4 regions of the Agrobacterium sp. GW821-FHT02D03 genome follow, and region 4 is predicted to be linked to each of the others. Evidence: predicted binding sites of a transcription regulator. Region 4 holds the regulator's gene; each other region holds the start of a gene.
What was found. The regulator PhoB, encoded in region 4, activates phosphate uptake and scavenging genes when phosphate is short. The targets are predictions, from matches to a motif close to TGTCATNNANCTGTCAT.
Positions count from the first base shown of each region.

Region 1: AC07U5_RS08520 (LTA synthase family protein) is a predicted target of PhoB. The motif match lies at 1,266-1,282, and genes of this name have one in related genera.
Region 2: AC07U5_RS00550 (DUF1868 domain-containing protein) is a predicted target of PhoB. The motif match lies at 1,789-1,805, and genes of this name have one in related genera.
Region 3: AC07U5_RS10220 (PhoX family protein) is a predicted target of PhoB. The motif match lies at 1,432-1,448, and genes of this name have one in related genera.

Region 1 covers NZ_JBWKVN010000001.1:1,815,877-1,819,086, reverse strand. Annotated here, with positions in the region: gene AC07U5_RS08520 (LTA synthase family protein) at 1-1,186, opposite strand, end outside; gene AC07U5_RS08515 (NAD+ synthase) at 1,470-3,149, shown strand; gene AC07U5_RS08510 (TolB family protein) at 3,188-3,210, shown strand, end outside.
Region 2 covers NZ_JBWKVN010000001.1:112,990-116,199, forward strand. Annotated here, with positions in the region: gene polA (DNA polymerase I) at 1-1,673, shown strand, start outside; gene AC07U5_RS00550 (DUF1868 domain-containing protein) at 1,847-2,569, shown strand; gene rpmF (50S ribosomal protein L32) at 2,758-2,943, shown strand; gene AC07U5_RS00560 (hypothetical protein) at 2,967-3,167, shown strand; gene AC07U5_RS00565 (sensor histidine kinase) at 3,164-3,210, shown strand, end outside.
Region 3 covers NZ_JBWKVN010000001.1:2,144,390-2,147,599, forward strand. Annotated here, with positions in the region: gene AC07U5_RS10205 (DUF2147 domain-containing protein) at 1-58, shown strand, start outside; gene AC07U5_RS10210 (LysE family translocator) at 133-765, opposite strand; gene AC07U5_RS10215 (Lrp/AsnC family transcriptional regulator) at 895-1,386, shown strand; gene AC07U5_RS10220 (PhoX family protein) at 1,507-3,210, shown strand, end outside.
Region 4 covers NZ_JBWKVN010000001.1:2,725,704-2,728,913, reverse strand. Annotated here, with positions in the region: gene pstB (phosphate ABC transporter ATP-binding protein PstB) at 1-67, shown strand, start outside; gene phoU (phosphate signaling complex protein PhoU) at 159-875, shown strand; gene phoB (phosphate regulon transcriptional regulator PhoB) at 898-1,581, shown strand; gene AC07U5_RS12965 (Imm63 family immunity protein) at 1,665-2,132, opposite strand; gene AC07U5_RS12960 (GcrA family cell cycle regulator) at 2,252-2,788, opposite strand.

The sequences.
Region 1 (3,210 bases), 910 kb from region 4:
TCAGTGCCGCATCCGACGCGAACGCCCCACGCTTTTCCATCGGCGGCAAGGTTTCTTCGGAGCGAAACTCCTCAAATCCGAAATGCTTGTAGACCTCACGACGATTCCAGAACCATTCCTGGAATGGGTGGACGGCGACTGCGGAATATCCCTCCGAGCGAAAGAAGGTCGCAAGCGAAGGAACAGGGCGGCGCACATATTGCTGATAGGGAATGCTGCCATAGGGCAGGAACGCATTGCTGAAGCCGGTCAGCGCTTCGAATTCGACATTTGCCGTCATGCCGCCAAACTCGGGCGAAAACACATGGCCTGACTGCATGGCGCGGATGCGCGGCATCGGATCTTTCGAGAGCGTGACATTCTCCAGACGCGTCGGATCCCACAGCGATTCGCTCATGATCATGATGACATCGGGACGCTTGGAATGGTTGACCGCGAAGGCGGAACTGTCGGACGCAATGTCCGCGATCGTCGCCTCGCCATAGCCATAAGGTGCTGTCACTTTCGCCATCGGGATATTGAAGGCGAAGGCCATGAGGAAACCGTTATGGCGATAGTTTTCCTTTTGATCCCACATCATCGGAATGATGTTGAGGCGGTCTCTGATCCAGGAATAGCTGGAATATTCCATCATGGAGCCAAAGCTGACGAAGAGTGGAACGGCAAGCGCCAGTCTCCAAATTCTAGCTTTGAACGACATCACAGGCATGGCACGCCGCGAAAGGCGCCACAGCATCACAATGGCAAACGCAGAGAGCGAAAGTGCAACCCCAACGGCGAGTGCGGTCACGGGCTGAGCCTTCAGCATGGCAGGCAAAAGCTGAAGGATCTGGCGGCCGAACAGCAGGTCGGAAGGATAGAGCGGATCGGAAAGGTAAAGCTGCTTCTGGCTCGAGATGAAAGCCGGCAGGATCATTAGCGGGACGGCAACCAGAAGCGACTGGTAATGACGCCCGAAGACGGCATCAAGCGCCATGAGGCCGATGAAGACTGCTACGACCGTCGTCAGCCCAGGTCGTGCAGGTGACAGCAAAAAGGAGCCGACATCATGCAAGGTGCCGCGCGCGATCCATTCCATGCAGACGACGAGCAGCACCGCTGCGAGGACCAGATTGGCCAGCATTTGTGCATCGTTTGCGAGGCGGGCAGGGGACCGTGTCCACGGCTTTGAAAGGACGAGCTTCATCCTTTCGGTAACCGTTGTTCTAGGTACCGATTTCGTCACGTTTCTACTCCGGCAGTCTCGAAAGCAGGTGTGAATCACCTGTCATATAAGCGTCATCTAACTGTCACATGCGCGCAATGAACGCGACATGAACTATGCAAAATTCACAGGTCTCGAGGATAACCATCGCGTGAGCCGTTTATTTCGCGCATGCACCCGCCGGAACCTTCTTGACTGGCCATTGTTTTGAAACAATTTATGCGGCGCGTTGCACTGTAAGAGCCGGCACGATATTGAGGAAGGCATGAGCACAGCACAGACCATTCCCCACACGTTCCGGATTGCGGTTGGACAATTCAACCCGACCGTCGGCGATGTCGCAGGCAACCTTGCCAAAGCGCGCGAGGCAAGAGCCGATGCGGCAGCGCAAGGCGCCGATCTTCTTCTGCTGACGGAGCTTTTCATCTCCGGCTACCCGCCAGAAGATCTGGTGTTGAAACCGGCATTTTTGAAGTCCTGCCTCAAGGCAGTGGAGGAGTTGGCCGCGGAGACCGCGGATGGCGGGCCGGGCGTCGTTATCGGCTTCCCGCGCCAGGGCGAAAAGGGCAGGCACAATTCGGTAGCTCTGCTCGATGGCGGTAAGATCGTCGCGTTGCGCGACAAGGTGGACCTGCCGAATTACGGCGAGTTCGACGAAAAGCGCGTCTTTAGCGAAGGCTCTATCTCCGGCCCCTATAATTTTAGGGGCATTCGCATCGGCATTCCGATTTGCGAAGAAATCTGGAACGATTTCGGCGTGTGCGAGACGCTGGCCGAGGCCGGCGCCGAAATTTTGCTGGTGCCCAATGGCTCGCCCTATTATCGCGGCAAGGTCGATGTCCGTCATCAGGTCGCCCTCCGCCAGGTCATTGAAAGTGGCCTGCCTCTGGTCTTTGTCAACCAACTCGGCGGCCAGGATGAACTGGTGTTCGACGGCGCGAGCTTCGGTTTCAATGCCGACAAGACGCTGGCCTTCCAGATGAGCCAGTTCGAAGCAACGTTGGCGGTCACGGACTGGAAACGCACGGAGAATGGCTGGCACTGCAGCCATGGTCCGGTTTCCCATATTCCCGAAGGCGAGGAGGCCGATTACCGGGCCTGCATGCTGGGCTTCCGCGACTACGTCAACAAGAATGGCTTCAAGAGCGTCGTTCTCGGCCTTTCCGGCGGCATCGACTCGGCCATCTGCGCAGCAATCGCGGTTGATGCGCTGGGCGAGGAGCGGGTGCGCTGCATCATGCTGCCCTACCGCTATACCTCGGAAGAATCGCTGAAGGACGCCGCCGATTGCGCCAGGGCGCTCGGCTGCCGTTATGACATCGTTCCGATTGCCGAACCTGTCGATGGCTTCATGACGGCGCTGTCGGATCTGTTCGAAGGAACGGAAGAGGGCATCACCGAGGAAAACCTGCAGAGCCGTGCGCGCGGCACGATCCTGATGGGCGTTTCCAACAAGTTTGGTTCGATGGTGGTAACCACCGGCAACAAGTCGGAAATGTCCGTCGGCTATGCCACGCTCTATGGCGATATGAATGGCGGCTTCAACCCCATCAAGGACCTCTACAAGATGCAGGTCTATGCCATCTCCAGATGGCGCAACGCCCACGTGCCGCCCGGCGCGCTTGGGCCTTCGGGCGAAGTCATCCCCGCCAACATCATTTCCAAGGCCCCATCCGCGGAATTGCGGCCCAATCAGACCGACCAGGACTCGCTGCCACCCTATCCGGTTCTCGACGATATTCTCGAGTGCCTGGTGGAACAGGAAATGTCCGTCGACGAAATCGTGGCGCGCGGTCACGACGTTGCAACGGTTCATCGCATCGAGCATCTGTTGTACTTGGCCGAATATAAGCGCCGGCAGTCTGCACCTGGCGTGAAGATTACCAAGAAGAACTTCGGTCGCGATCGCAGGTATCCTATTACCAATCGATTCCGCGACAGGTAGGTCCGACGGGTCGGTGGGCAATCGCAGCGGGAGGAACGATGCGAAGTTCAGTCGAGATATT
Region 2 (3,210 bases), 2.6 Mb from region 4:
CCCACAAGACCGGCTCTGGCGGCGATCTCTTCAGCGACGGCATCAAGCTGGCGCCGGACCAGATTCCCTTCGATCTTGCGCTTTCGCGACTGAAAGACCTGCTGGAAGACCCGGCTGTTTTGAAAGTGGCGCAGAACCTCAAATACGATTATCTGCTGGTCAAGCGCCTCGGCATCGTGATGCAGAGCTATGACGACACGATGCTGCTTTCCTACGTGCTGGAAGCCGGCAAAGGCGCGCATGGTATGGATGCGCTTTCCGAGCGCTGGCTTGGCCACAAGCCGATCGCCTACAAGGATGTTGCAGGCTCCGGGAAGTCCGGCGTGACCTTCGACTTCGTCGATATCGACAAGGCAACGGCTTACGCTGCCGAAGATGCCGATGTGACGCTGCGCCTGTGGATGGTGCTGAAACCCCGCCTCGTCGCCGACCGTCTGACCACCGTCTATGAGCGACTGGAACGACCACTGGTGCCGGTACTCGCCCATATGGAAGAGCGCGGCATATCCGTCGACCGGCAAATCCTGTCGCGGCTTTCCGGCGAGCTGGCGCAGAAGGCTGCCGCCTTCGAGGACGAGATTTACGAACTGGCCGGCGAAAAATTCAACATCGGCTCGCCCAAGCAGCTGGGCGATATCCTGTTCGGCAAGATGGGGCTGCCTGGCGGTTCCAAGACGAAGACCGGACAGTGGTCAACCTCCGCCTCCGTGTTGGAAGACCTTGCCGCCGAAGGCATGGAGCTGCCGCGCAAGATCGTTGACTGGCGCCAGCTGACCAAGCTGAAATCCACCTATACGGATGCGCTCCCCGGCTATATCCATGCCGACACCAAGCGCGTCCACACCTCCTATTCGCTGGCATCGACCACGACGGGTCGTCTTTCCTCGTCGGAACCGAACCTTCAGAACATTCCGGTGCGAACGGCGGAAGGCCGCAAGATCAGAACGGCCTTCATTTCCACGCCCGGCAACAAGCTTCTTTCGGCCGACTACAGCCAGATCGAATTGCGTGTGCTGGCGCATGTCGCCGATATCCCGCAGTTGAGAAATGCCTTTGAAAACGGCATCGATATTCATGCGATGACAGCATCGGAGATGTTCGGTGTGCCGGTGGAAGGCATGCCATCGGAAGTGCGTCGCCGCGCCAAGGCGATCAATTTCGGCATCATCTACGGCATTTCGTCTTTCGGTCTTGCCAATCAGCTCAGCATCGGCCGCTCTGAAGCGGGTGAGTACATCAAGAAATACTTCGAGCGCTTCCCCGGCATTCGCGACTATATGGAAAATACCAAGGCCTATGCCCGCGAGCATGGCTATGTCGAGACCATCTTCGGCCGCCGCATTCACTACCCTGAAATCAAGTCGTCCAACCCGTCGGTAAGGGCGTTCAACGAGCGCGCGGCAATCAATGCGCCGATCCAGGGGTCTGCGGCCGATATCATCCGTCGGGCGATGATCCGCATGGAACCGGCACTCGAGCAGGCGAAACTTTCCGCCCGCATGCTGCTTCAGGTGCATGACGAACTGATTTTTGAGGTCGAAGACAGCGAAATCGAAAAGACGCTGCCTGTGGTCGTCTCCATCATGGAAAACGCTGCCATGCCGGCCATCGACATGAGGGTGCCGCTGCAGGTGGATGCCCGGGCCGCCAGCAACTGGGACGAGGCTCACTAAAGCGCCGTGCGTCCTATTATGGGACGCACAAAAGACGCTTTACCTGTTTGAATCGACGCAACGTGCTTTCCGAAAATCGGGTCCGATTTTCGGGCCGATGCTGTAACATTTCGAATGTCATGTGCCTGTCGCCCATGAGGCGTAGGGGAAGGCTTCTATCAAGGAGCCCTCCCATGCACGCCCCGTTCGTTTCGCCACAACTTTCCGCCTTCTCGACCACCCATCACACTGCACCACCCCGACATCTGGGAACGCGCTATTCTCCCGAGGGAGAATTTCTGCCTGAGCCGGGCAACACGGTCGTCTGCCATCTGGTCGAAGGTTCGCCGTCTCAACAGGCGATCATTGCCGCCCTTCAGCGGCTTCTCGATATGCCCGAGTCTTCGACCCACCTCGCCTTCACACCCGTCTCCAGCCTGCACATGACGGTGTTTCAGGGCATCATCGAGCATCGCCGCGCTTGGCCTTACTGGCCGAAGGAGATGCCGGAAGACAGCACGATCGACGCGATGACGGCGTTTTACCGTGAGCGCCTCGCAGAATTTCTTAAGCTGCCAGCCTTCAATATGCAGGCAACATCGGTCACGCCGCTCGGCCTGATCCTGAAAGGGGTAACCGAGGTGGATGACAGGATCATCGCTGCATGGCGTGACGCCTTTGCCGAGGCCTTCGGTTATCGTCATCCCGATCACGAGACTTACGAATTCCACATTACATTTGCCTATGCCCGCCGTTGGTTCGAGCCGGAGTGCCTGCCACGCTGGCAGGCGATGCTGGATGACTGCCTTGAAAAATTGCGTGCGTCAGCGCCGGTCATCGAAATGCGCCCGCCAGCCTTCTGTGCATTTGCCGACATGAACCACTTTGAGGAGTTGCTTGTCTTCGATCCCATCTGATATGGATGGGTCGGACGGATGCCGATTTTCGATTGCGTCGGTATCTCGCGAAAAAATGTGCGTCGGGGCTGGTCAAAGCCCCGCAGGGCATGTATAAGCGCGCCAAATTTCCGATATCGAGACATGCGACATTCGGCCTATGGTTCTGGCCGGTTCCCGTGTTTCGCCGCTTCAGTGGAGTAACACAAATGGCAGTTCCTAAAAGAAAAACGAGCCCGTCCAAGCGCGGTATGCGCCGTTCGGCAGACGCCCTCAAGGCAGCAACCTACGTCGAAGACAAGAACTCCGGCGAACTGCGTCGCCCGCACCACATCGACCTGAAGACAGGCATGTATCGCGGCCGTCAGGTTCTGACGCCGAAGGAAAGCGCATAATCAGCGCTTCTTGATGCGATTGCATGACGAACGAGCCGGCCTTTGGGTCGGCTTTTTTGTTGCCTTCTCCTGCCGTCGCAATGCCGCTTGGAAAAAAACGAACCCGCACATACTATCCTCAGCAGGAGGACGGTTTTTTTACAGCATGTCGCGCAAAAGTGGTCACCGGTTTTGCGGCAACGACACGCGACAGAAAAAACCGTCAGGTGGAGGGGTTCGAGTGAGATATCGGTGGGTTGGCATCCTTTTGCTTTGCCTTGGTCTGTG
Region 3 (3,210 bases), 580 kb from region 4:
CATGAAGGGTTGCGTATTGAAGGTGCTGTGCAAGTCGCAGACCTGGACAAGACTTTAAAGACCTGGGGCAGCCAAAGGCTGCCCCTTCTTCATTTAGAAGGGTGAGTCAGTTTCCGGATATTCCCTCTCCCATTAGGGATGAGGCATGAGAACCAGCCGAAGTGCGAACCCGATCAATAGGGCGGCGAAAGTCCAGCTCTGCGCGCGCTGGGCAAGTGGACGTCTCGACATCCAGCCGCTCAGCAACGAGCCGACGGTCGCATAGGTCAGGTCGAAGGCAAGGCCGACAACCACCAACGTCATTCCCAGCATCAGAAACTGAACGCCCAGCCCCTGCTCGCCCGGTACAATGAACTGTGGCAGCAAGACAGAGCAGAACAGCAGCGCCTTCGGATTTAGAATATTGGTGAGAAAGCCCCGCCACAGTGCCGTGCCGTGCGAGGACGGTTGTTTCGGACCGTTGATCCGAATCGCGTCATCTCCACTATATTCCGATCTCAGAATCTCCAGACCAAGCCAGAGAAGATAGGCGGAACCGACAAAGCGCACCACTTCGAATGCCATTGGGCTCGTCGTCAACAAGGCCGCCAGCCCCAAGCCGGCGAACGCCACATGGGCGGCTCTTGCAAGCGCCAAACCTGCGCCTGTTGCGATAGCTGGACCGCGCCCTGCACTCGCACCGGTTTGCAGGACAAGCACCATGTCTGGCCCCGGCAACAGATAGACGACGACCAGCGCGCCGACGAACAGAATGAACTCGCTCATGGTCAAGCCTCAAGATAATGGTCGGCGCAAACTAGATCAGGGACTTGAGGCGTGTCCTTGCGAACTGTATCAGTAGGTATGACGTTGAAGCACCGTTTGTGCCAATAATAGATCGATTTGTGGTGGTTTATGCCAAATCTTAAACTTGATGCGATTGACCGCCGAATTCTCACCGCGCTGCAGCGGGATGCGCGTCTGACCAATGTCGAGCTTGCCGAAGAGGTTGGATTGTCGCCATCTCCCTGTCTGCGGCGGGTTCGTGCGCTGGAGAAGGCAGGCGTCATTCGGGGTTATCATGCGAGCCTAGACCGCGTCGGCCTCAGTCTTGGGTTGACGGTTTTCGTTAGCGTCAAAATCGAGCGCCATCAGGACGCTTCTGCCGCCGCCTTCAGAGAGGCGGTCTCCGTCCTGCCAGATGTCATTTCATGCCATCTTGTCTCCGGCGAGGCTGATTTTCTCTTGCAGGTCGTCGTGCCCGATCTCGCAGCTTATGAACGGTTGCTGGTGGACCGCCTGCTGAAACTTCCAAGCGTCAGTGACATTCGCAGCAATTTTGCCATCCAGACGGTCAAATCTGAAGGCCCTTTGCCGCTCAGTCACCTGCCCAGCGCGGAGACTTAAAAGGGAGGGCCGATACAACCCTAAGACGTTTCGTCTCTGCGGGTCTGTCATATCGCTGTGATAAACCCGCTTTAGTTGCCCTCTCTAGAATTGTTCGAAACGACGACAATGGAGAGCGCCATGACCAATATCGACACAAGCAAGCTAAGCTGGGACGAGTGGGACGAGCTGCAAAATCCGCCCCCAGCCGTGACGGATTTCGACCGCGTCGTCGAATCCGCCATTTCGCGCCGCGGCTTCCTTGGCGGTGTGCTCGCCTTTGGGTCTGCCGCCGCGGCTCTCGGTACGCTGGGCAATCTCGCGACGTCCACGTCCGCTCAGGCACAGGACGCAGCCTCCCGCTTCCCGTTCAAGCCGGTGCAAGCGGCGACTGATCACACCGTTCATGTGCCGGAGGGTTATAGCTGGAAACCGCTTGCCAAGTGGGGGCAGCCACTCTTTCCGAACGTGCCGGATATCGACCCCGCGAAGGGCGTCAGCCTGGAGAACTCCGATAAGGTCTTCGGCGAGAATACCGACGGCATGGAACTCTTCGTGGTGGGTAGCCATCAGTTGATCGCCGTGAACCACGAATATGTGAACAACGAAACCAACCTCCCCCACCGCGAAAAAGGCATGCCCGCCAATCTGGATGAGGTGAAGATCCTTCAGCACATGCAGGGCGTGACTGTCATGGAAGTGGCGGAAGGCAAGGATGGCTGGGAGATCGTCGTCGATAGCCCGTTCAACCGCCGTATTCACCACAACACACCGATGAAGCTTTCGGGCCCCGCTGCTGGCTCCGATCTCGTCAAGACAGCAGCCGACCCGAAGGGTGTCGACTGTCTTGGCACCTTCAACAATTGCGGCGCCGGTCGCACGCCTTGGGGCACCTATCTGACCTGCGAAGAAAACTTCAACGGCTATTTCGGCTCCACCGATGCCAACTTCAAAATGCCGGATGACTACAAGCGCTACGGCATCGCCGCCGAGACACGCTACGGTTACGAGAAATTCGACGAGCGTTTCGATGTGTCGAAGCACCCGAACGAGCCGCGTCGTGCTGGCTATGTCGTGGAGATCGATCCGTCCAACGCGTCTTCCACGCCGATCAAGCGCACCGCACTTGGCCGCATCAAGCATGAAAATGCTGCCGTGGTCATAGCGCGCGATGGCCGTGTCGTGGTTTACATGGGCGACGATGAGCGCGGCGAGTTCCTCTACAAGTTCGTCTCCAATGGCATCTACGTGCCAGGCGGTGACACCTCGAAACTTTTGGACGAAGGCACGCTTTACGTGGCGAAGTTTACCGATGACGGCAATGGCGAGTGGGTGGCTCTGACGCCGGAATCGACCGGAATGAAGCCGGATGAAATCTCCGTCTTTACGCGCCAGGCAGCCTCCAAGGTCGGCGCCACGACCATGGATCGCCCGGAATGGGTCGCAATCAACCCCGTCGCCATCGAAGCCTATTGCGCGCTGACCAACAACAGCCGCCGCGGCGAAGTAAAGGACGGCAAGATGCGCACCAATGCCGGTGGCGATGTCATGGCTATCAACGCCGCCAACCCACGCGAGAAGAACGAATATGGCCAGATCGTTCGCTGGTATCCTGCCAATGACGATCACGCCGACGGCAAGTTCAAGTGGGATCTCTTCTGCATGGCCGGTAATCCGGATGTGCACAAGGACGCCTATGCGGGCTCCTCCAACATCAACTCCGGCAACATGTTCAACTCGCCGGACGGCATGATGTTCGACTCCACCGGCCTTCTCTGGATCCAGACCGATGGCGAAGACAGCAATGAAGGCCAGTTTGCCGGTCAGGGCAACAACCAGATGCTG
Region 4 (3,210 bases):
GGACAAGATGTTCACCAACCCGGATGACCAGCGCACCCAGGACTATATCATGGGTCGTTTCGGCTGATCCTGCTCTTGCTTGCGCATCCCACCGCGCCTGTCGCTTGAGCCACTAAAAAGGCTTGCGACAGGGCGTTTCGAAACTGGAGACTACGAACATGTCGACACATTCCCACATCATGTCCGCCTATGATGAGGAGCTGAAGTTCCTCAGCCGCCGGATCGCCGAAATGGGCGGCTTGGCCGAGCAGATGTGCGCCGATGCCGTGCGCGCACTCGTCAATTCCGATGCGGCCCTGGCACAAAAGGTCATCTCGGACGATACGATCCTCGATCACGCCGAGCGCGAAATCGGCGACAAGGCGATCGTCACCATTGCCAAGCGCCAGCCGATGGCAGCAGACCTTCGCGAAATCATCGGTTCGCTGCGCATTGCCGCAGACCTGGAGCGCGTCGGCGATCTGGGCAAGAACACCGCCAAGCGCGTCATCGCTGTTGCCGGCACCGGCGTTCCGCGCAAACTGGCGCGTGGCCTTGAGCATCTTTCGGAACTGGCGCTTGTGCAGTTGAAGGAAGTGTTGGACGTCTACTCCACGCGGTCAGCGGAAAAGGCCCAGGCCATCCGCGAGCGCGACGAGGAAATCGACGCGATGTACACCTCGCTCTTCCGCGAGCTTTTGACCTACATGATGGAAGATCCGCGCAACATCACCACCTGCACGCATCTTCTGTTCTGTGCCAAGAACATCGAGCGCGTTGGCGACCACGCCACCAACATCGCCGAGACCATCTACTACATGACCACTGGCAGCCAGCCGGAAGGTGAGCGTCCGAAGGACGATAGTTCCAACACGCTCGGCGCTGTGACCGAGTAAGCGACAGATAGGATCTGGAGCCATGGTGCCAAAAATCGCCGTTGTCGAAGATGAGGAGGCGCTGAGCGTCCTCCTCCGTTACAATCTCGAATCCGAAGGCTATGACGTGGACACCATTCCGCGTGGCGACGAGGCGGAGATTCGCCTTCAGGAGCGCACGCCGGATCTTTTGATCCTCGACTGGATGTTGCCGGGCGTCTCCGGCATCGAGCTTTGCCGTCGCCTGCGCATGCGGCCGGAAACCGAACGTCTGCCGATCATCATGCTGACGGCGCGCGGTGAGGAAAGCGAAAGGGTTCGTGGTCTGGCGACGGGCGCGGACGACTATGTCGTGAAGCCCTTCTCCACGCCGGAACTGATGGCGCGCGTTAAAGCGATGCTGCGCCGCGCCAAGCCGGAGGTCCTGTCCTCGGTGCTGAAATGCGGCGATATCGAGCTCGATCGTGAGACGCACCGTGTCCATCGCAAGAGCCGCGAAGTCCGTCTCGGGCCGACCGAATTCCGCCTGCTGGAATTTCTCATGACCTCGCCAGGTCGTGTGTTTTCCCGTTCCCAGCTTCTCGACGGTGTCTGGGGACATGATATCTATGTGGATGAGCGCACGGTGGACGTCCATGTCGGTCGCCTGCGTAAGGCGCTGAATTTCTCCAGCATGCAGGATGTCATTCGCACCGTTCGGGGCGCCGGCTATTCCATGGAAGCCTGATCGGCCTCGGGAGCGCTTTGCTTGAAGGTACAAGCGCTCCTATTCTCGCCGTGTCAGAGAGGGTAGCCCTTGGCTTCCCGGCGTCAGATCAATGTGGACGGAACGGGATATCGCGCGGCGTCTATCTCGTCCTTAGACAACGGGCTGCGGGTCAGCACCTCAGCATAATTGGCTCGAGTTCGAGCGCCATAGCTCTCCTTGATCGCGCCCATCAGTTCGATCTCCTGGTACATCCAGTTCCAGCGCGAATAGTCGTCCGGGCCGGTCGACTGGCGGTCTGCCTTTTCCCGAACCGCAAGCTCGCGATCGCGCACCACTTCTCCCGCCACGATCGACATCAACTGGAAGGCGGCATCGTCCATGTCCTTGGCTTCCCGACGCCAATATTCCTCTCCGCGCTCCTCGCAGATCAGCCAGTAGCTGCCGCGTCGCCATTCGACGTAAACGGTTCCGTCGCCACGTGCGCGGCGCGGGATTGGCGGGAAGGGCGTGTCGACGGCCCCGGCCCATAGCGCCGAGATATAGTCGTGCAGTGTGTCGATCGCGTCCATGATGATAGTCTGGGCGCGATTATTGCTGCAGGCAAGCTTGGATTATTTGGCAAAGCTGGAGACCGCCCAATAAAAAAGCGGACCGAAGCCCGCTTTCTGAATTGGTTCTGAGACAGACCTTACGCCTTGCGGCGTTCGCTGACCGGCTGGTAGGCCATCTTCGCGTGGAACTTGCAGTAGGGCGAGGCTTCAGACGCCTCGCAGCCGCAGAAATGGAAGTCGTCCTTGAGCGGGTCGCCCACCGGCCACTTGCAGGTGCGCTCGGTCAGTTCCGTCAGCGTCAGGCGACGCGAGATCGGGATAACGACATTGTTGGAAGAACGAACATATTCCATGGGCTCGACGGTGTCGATGTCCATGTCTTCCTTGAAAGCGAGGGCACCAGAGCTACGGGCCGGTGCTGGACGGCTGGTCGCAGCGCGGGCCGGAGCCGCATAGCTTGCCGGACGCGGCGCTGCTGCGGGACGCTTGGGCGCAGGACGCGACGTGGCGACCGTGCCGCCGGCCTTGGCGCGACCTGGCAGGTTGAGGCGGTGAACCTTGCCGATGACGGCATTGCGGCTCACACCGCCTAGTTGTGCTGCGATCTGGCTTGCGCTAAGCCCTTCGGACCATAATCTCTTGAGCTTTTCTACTCGTTCGTCCGTCCAGTTCATGCCGCTTCTCCGCTCGTCGCGTTGTTTTCGGGCAGAATCCACCTACTATGCCATGGAGTGAACCACGCGCAGGCCATTCGCCAGATTGTAGGTGACTAGTTCCGCCGCATTGCAGTCTAGTAATTGACGGTTAACCTAATCGTCGGTTGACTCCGTGACAAGAGTCGCAGGAATCATCTGGAATCGATTTTCCGGTTTTCCCCAACTTGCTTCCCCTGTGAGTCAGAAAGGCAACACCTCGGGCCTGCGCGGCAAGCACCTACCAAGGCTTGTAACTGCCCGGAAGTGCCGAGATTTGTTGACATTAGGCGGGGAAGTGACAATAGTGCTCTCGCAATGAAGACAGCATGCAGGCCGCCGCGAGGCGGCATTTTTGATTTTCAGGGCAGGGATAACCCGCGAGCCCTATTGACAGTCGTCTG